2 regions of the Tissierella pigra genome follow, and region 1 is predicted to be linked to the other one. Evidence: riboswitches for the same ligand, from Rfam matches in the RefSeq annotation. Region 1 holds a riboswitch; the other holds the start of a gene.
The links. Region 1 has a riboswitch for FMN ahead of ribD (bifunctional diaminohydroxyphosphoribosylaminopyrimidine deaminase/5-amino-6-(5-phosphoribosylamino)uracil reductase RibD). Riboswitches for the same ligand answer to the same signal wherever they lie in the genome.

Region 1 (3,199 bases):
TGATCTTTAGCCCCAATGAACCTTTCGATATATTTTCCTATCATGTCACATTCTAAATTTACCCTATCTCCAACTTTCTTACGAATCAGAGTAGTCATATGTTTAGTGTGAGGAACAATGGAAACCTTGAATACCGAATCATCTATATAAGCTACTGTAAGACTAACACCATCTATAGCTATTGAACCTCTCTGAACTATATATTTTAAAATTTCAGATGAGGTTGCAACTGTAATCCATACTGCATTATCTTCCTGTTGAAAATTTACAATGGTTCCAGTACCATCAATATGACCACTGACAATATGTCCACCCAACCTATCACCTAATCTTAGAGCTCTTTCAAGATTAACTTCATCTCCAAGTGAGAAGTTTCTCAGATTACTTCGTCTTATTGTTTCTGCCATTACATCTACACTAAATCTTCCACTATCAAAGAAATTTATAGTAAGACATACACCATTGGTACATATGCTATCACCTAACTTTACTCCTTCCAGCACCTTATTTGCCTTAATTGTTATTCTAGATGACTTTGTAGATTTAATAATAGATTCAACTTTACCAATTTCCTCTACTAATCCTGTAAACATCAATTTCTAACCTCCTTTTTTTCTTATATATGCTTCTACCATTATGTCCTCACCAAAACGGTGAAAATCTAAACGTTCAAGTTCTATTGCCTCTCTTATATATGCTTTCCCTTGTCCACCAATAGGAGTTTTAGCAGTATTTCCACCGATGATTTTTGGAGCTATAAATACATTTACCTTATCAACAATGCCTTCCTCTAGGGCAGCATAATTTAGTTCACTTCCCCCTTCCAGCAGAATGCTGTCAATGTTTCTTTTACCAAGCTTCTTCATAAGCAAACTCAAATCAACTCTTCCTTCTTTAGAAGGCGTTACAATAACTTCAGCACCTTTTTTTTCAAGCATCTTTATTTTTTCCTTATTAGCTTTTTCAGTAACTGCTATAATAGTTCCTGCATCTGATTCAAGATTTAAAACTTTTGCTTCAAGAGGAATTTGGGCACTGCTATCTACAATTATTCTTATTGGATCACAACACTTGCTATCTTCAAGTCTGGTTGTTAAAGATGGATCATCTGCAAGTACTGTACCTATTCCAACCATAATTCCAGTCACTCTATGTCTAAGCTCATGTACATACTTTCTGGAAAGTTCTCCTGTAATCCACTTTGACTCATTTGTATAGGTGGCAATTTTACCATCAAGAGTCATTGCTGTTTTCATTATAACGAAGGGAAACTTTGTAGTTATATACTTAATAAATATTTCGTTTAACTTTTTTCCTTCTTCTTCAAGAATCCCTATAACTACTTCTATACCTGCCTCTTCAAGGGTTTGTACTCCTCTCCCTGAGACTATAGGATTAGGATCCTTTAGTCCAATAATTACTTTCTTTATTCCTTTTTCAATGATGGTCTTTGTGCAAGGTGGAGTTTTACCATGGTGAGAGCAAGGTTCTAAATTAATATACATAGTTGCATCTTTAACATCTTCATTTGCATTTAAGAAGGCATTAATCTCTGCATGATGACTGCCATAAACTTTATGATAACCTTCTCCAATAATTCTATTATCTTTAACTATAACTGCACCTACCAGTGGATTAGGATTTGTATAACCTATTCCTTCTTTTGCCAACTCAAGTGCTCTACTCATATAATCAATATTCATCCCACCACTCCAATCTGCTTATACATAAAAAACCCTGAGAATATATTCTCAGGGCATGTAAGTTCTAAAAGTTCTCTTGATTATAAATTATATGGTCAAATAACCATAGACTTATACATCAAGACTATATCCACACATCTTCTTCCATCCAGACTTTACTGTCGGCCTCGGAGTTTCACCGAATCAACCTTACGGCTCGCGGGCTATACCGCCGGTAGGGAATTACACCCTGCCCTGAAGATTTATTTACTTTTTACATGATAACTTTATCACAATGGAATAAGTATGTCAATATTAATTATTCTTGTGATTGTGTCAAGTTACTGTAGGAAAATAAATTTTATATAATATTAATTAATAATACTTCTTTAAACAAATCATTATCTCTAATATAGATCTTCGCAGTTAGAATGCTATAACAATAATCATTGTTTCATATTTCTGCATACTACCTCCTATGATAATCTTATATGTATTACATTATATAATTCATATATAGCTTATTAAGCTAACTTTTCCACTTTTCAGTTTTTCAGTTGTAGGTTCATATTGCACTCTTAAATCGTGATAAATATTAATAACGTTTTTTTCAAATGATGTAGTATATTATTTCTTTTCACCAAGTAGTCCTTTTTTAATTCTAGTATTCAATTCGCCAAGGGCAATTTTATTACTATCATATTTCAGCAATTTTTTTGCTGATTTATAATCAAGCCATTTATATTGAACATGTTCATGTGATAGCTTTAAATCTGTTACATTTACATCCACTGCAAACGAATATTCTGGAATAACAAAACAATTCTCTCCCCATCTCTGTCTATCAACTTCATTAAAACATTCAACAGGAATACTACAACAAGTATCCAACATATAATATGAAGTTGTATACGCAATATCTGCCTCTTCATTAGCCTCTCTTTTAGCAGCTTCTATGGGAGTTTCATCATCTTCACCACCACCTGCAATAAATTGCCAAATATTCATGTCTTCTCTTAGAAATGTACAATACTTAATTTGTTTATCTTGTATAACATATGGTATTACTAATACTTGAAACTTTGCTCTTGGCATTATATCACCCCTATTTTATTAATATAATTTAAATATCGGATGTAAGGTCATATCTAGAGAATTAATATAATCTTGTAGCCTCAGTAAAGATATTTAACTTCAATATCTATTGAGGTTAAATATCTCTCCATTAATATTTATTGATTCCATCATTGTAGTATTAATAAATTAGATTGTCAACACTTAACTGTTCTAAGCTTTCAACATAATAGTTATTAGAAAATTCAATTTTAAAAATCTTGAATGTAACGTCAACTACAGAATTATCATGGAGACAGCCTTTCATACTTAGAGAACTCCTGATTTTTAATTCTAATAAGTAGGAATCATAAGTTTTATGACTACAAATTTTAATATATACTATTTTTATCAAAAAATATGCTCCAATTCTGGTAGATAGTTAAAATAATAAAAACCATTTA
Region 2 (3,199 bases), 960 kb from region 1:
AGAAGTAGGAAAAGATGCAGATATAGTTATATTTGATGGGCATCCATTAAAAGATGTAGATTGTAAAACTTATGTTACAATAATCAATGGAGAAGTAGTTTATAGAAGATAGTTATTAACAGTTAATAGTGAATAGTGAATAGTTAAAAAGATTAAAGAAACCTTATATTTTCAGCTATTCACTAGATAAACAAACTAAGCGATGTACACAAAATTGAAAACCACAATTTTGGTACCCTGCTTATATTAGTTATTCACTATTCACTTTATTGTGGAGGTGTTTGTATGAAATTAGGATTTATAGTCAATCCCATTGCAGGAATGGGAGGTAGAGTAGGACTTAAAGGCACTGATGGCCCAGAGGTTCTAGAAAAAGCTAAAAGTCTGGGTGCATTACCTGAATCTCCTGAAAAGGCAAAGAAAGCCTTAAAGGAGTTGCTGCCTATTAAAGATAGATTAGAGATATATACTTATCCTGGAGCAATGGGAGAAGACGAAGCCATAGAAGTAGGATTTCAACCAATAGTTTTACAGAAAGACAAAGAAGATTTCGGACCAGAAAATACAGAGGAAGCTGCTAAAAAGATGATAGAAAAAGAAGTAGATTTAATCCTTTTTGCAGGTGGAGATGGAACGGCTCGAAATATTTATAATGCTATAGGTACTGCAGTTCCAGTAGTAGGAATACCAGCAGGAGTAAAAATTCACTCTGGAGTATATGCAAATCATCCAAAGGCTGGTGGAGAATTGGCTCTTAAATATCTTCAAAATGAAGAGATGAAAATAAAAGAAGCAGAAGTAATGGATATAGATGAAGAAGCCTTTAGAGGTGGAGTAGTTACAGCGAAATTATATGGATATATGAATATTCCATTAGAACCCGAACTAATGCAGGCTACTAAATCAGGTGGATTAGGTACAGAAGAGGCGGCATTAGATGGAATTGCAGATAGAATTATAGAAGAAATGGAAGAAAACCCTGATACATTTTTTATCATAGGTTCAGGAACATCTACTAGACCTATAATGGAGAAGCTAGATTTGCCAAATACATTATTAGGTATAGATATAGTAAAGAATAAAGAATTAATAGGTTCTGATGTAAATGAAAAAGAAATTCTAGATATAATAGATGGACATAAGGCAAAAATAGTAGTCACCGTCATAGGTGGTCAAGGCTATATCTTTGGTAGAGGAAATCAACAAATTAGTGCAGAAGTAATTAAAAAAGTTGGAAAAGAGAATATATTTATTGTAGCACCAAAGAATAAGATTTTATCATTAGAGGGAAGACCTCTTTTAGTAGATACTGGAAATGACGAGGTAAATAGTATGTTCAATGGATATATGAAAGTCATAAACACTTATTATTCTGAAACCATAGAAAAGGTAGAAGGGCTTTAGAAATAACTATAATAAGTTATTGACATAACTTATATATAGACATATAATAAAATTAAGATATATCTTCAGGGGGAGGTGCAAATCCTCACCGGCGGTAAAGCCCGCGAGCCGAGTAATCGGTTGACTTGGTTAGATTCCAAGGCCGACAGTTATAGTCTGGATGGAAGAAGATGTAATAGACCTTGTCTATTTTTGTACCCCGAAGATTTTCTTCGGGGTTTTTTATGACCTAACACAGCGAATGATAGTGAGCTTTAGTAGGTCAAACGTAACGAACGTCAAATTCATGCGAAGGGCAGTGAGCAAATGAATTTGTGCAGTGAGACTACGTGATATGACCTAACTTGGCGAACTAAGCTGAGTTGATGTAGGTATAATCCCGAGAAAATAAAAAATTTGGAGGGATTTTATGTACACATTAAGTAGAGAATCATGGAACACTAAAACAATGGTAAAGATTTCAGTACTAGGAGTAATTTCATTTATTTTAATGTTTTTTGAAATACCGTTGCCATTTTTAGCACCAACCTTTATGAAATTTGATATTAGTGATTTACCTTCCCTTATTGGCTCTTTTGCCATAGGACCTATGGCAGGAGTAATCATTCAATTTTTAAAAAATGTGCTGAATCTTTTAATTGAAGGAAGTACAACTGGCGGAGTAGGAGAGATGGCAAACTTTGTAGTAGGCTCAGCATTTGCTTATACAGCTGGATTTGTATATTATAAGAAAAAAACCTTTGGCAGAGCTGTAATAGGGCTTACTTTAGGAACTATAGTTATGACCATAGTTATTACTTTAGCAAATTATTTTATAATGTTTCCACTATATGCAAAGTTAATGGGACAAAATATACAAGTATTTGTAGATATGGGAACAGCCATAAATAAAAGTATTACAGATTTAAGAACTTTAATGTTAATTTCAGTAGTACCATTTAATTTGGTAAAAGGAATTATAGTAACAGCAATAACATTACTAATATATAAAAGAGTATCACCGATACTTCATAAATAAAATCATTGAAAGTTAAAAAAGGTGTTTATAACTCATTAAGTTATAAGCACCTTTTTTTAATTCCTTATAAATTCCTTATAATTATCTATTATACTTTGATTATAAATTAAATATAAAAAATAGGAGGTAAATAGCATGTCAGATTATATTCTAGAAATAAAAGATTTAACTAAAAAATTCAAAACTCAAATAGCTGTAAATAACGTTTCCTTGTCCATAAGAAAAAATTCTATATTGGGTCTACTTGGACCAAATGGGGCAGGAAAATCTACTACTTTAAAAATGATTTCAGGAATTATGAAACCTTCATCTGGAGAAATATTATTTGAAAACAATCCATGGTCTAGAAAGAATTTAAAGGATATAGGTGCATTAATAGAAAGTCCTGCAATCTATCATAATTTAACTGCAATGGAAAATTTAAAAATAGCCTGTACTCTCTATGGACTTCCTTATATAAGAGCAGAAGAAGTGTTGGAGATTATAGACCTTAAAAAATCAGATAAAAAGAAAGTAAAGCATTTCTCCATGGGAATGAAACAAAGATTAGGTCTTGGAATGGCTATTATCAACAACCCTAAGCTACTTATATTAGATGAACCTACTAATGGATTAGACCCAATAGGAATAGAAGAATTAAGAAATTTAATTAAGTCTTTTCCATCTAAGGGGATTACAGTAATTCTATCTAGTCATATTTTATCAGAGGTAGTACAAGTTGCTGATGAAATAGGAATTATATCCAATGGAATCCTTGGATATAATGGAAAAATCAAT

Region 2: linked by a shared signal. The riboswitch ahead of KQI41_RS15350 (ECF transporter S component) and the one ahead of ribD (bifunctional diaminohydroxyphosphoribosylaminopyrimidine deaminase/5-amino-6-(5-phosphoribosylamino)uracil reductase RibD) in region 1 are both predicted to bind FMN.

What each region holds. Positions count from the first base shown of each region.
Region 1 is NZ_JAHLPJ010000001.1:2,147,176-2,150,374, forward strand. Features, by position in the region: gene KQI41_RS10520 (riboflavin synthase) at 1-593, opposite strand, end outside; gene ribD (bifunctional diaminohydroxyphosphoribosylaminopyrimidine deaminase/5-amino-6-(5-phosphoribosylamino)uracil reductase RibD) at 600-1,703, opposite strand; FMN riboswitch at 1,836-1,949, opposite strand; gene KQI41_RS10530 (NUDIX hydrolase) at 2,310-2,777, opposite strand.
Region 2 is NZ_JAHLPJ010000001.1:3,111,357-3,114,555, reverse strand. Features, by position in the region: gene KQI41_RS15360 (amidohydrolase) at 1-112, shown strand, start outside; gene KQI41_RS15355 (ATP-NAD kinase family protein) at 286-1,404, shown strand; FMN riboswitch at 1,462-1,580, shown strand; gene KQI41_RS15350 (ECF transporter S component) at 1,814-2,422, shown strand; gene KQI41_RS15345 (lantibiotic protection ABC transporter ATP-binding protein) at 2,558-3,199, shown strand, end outside.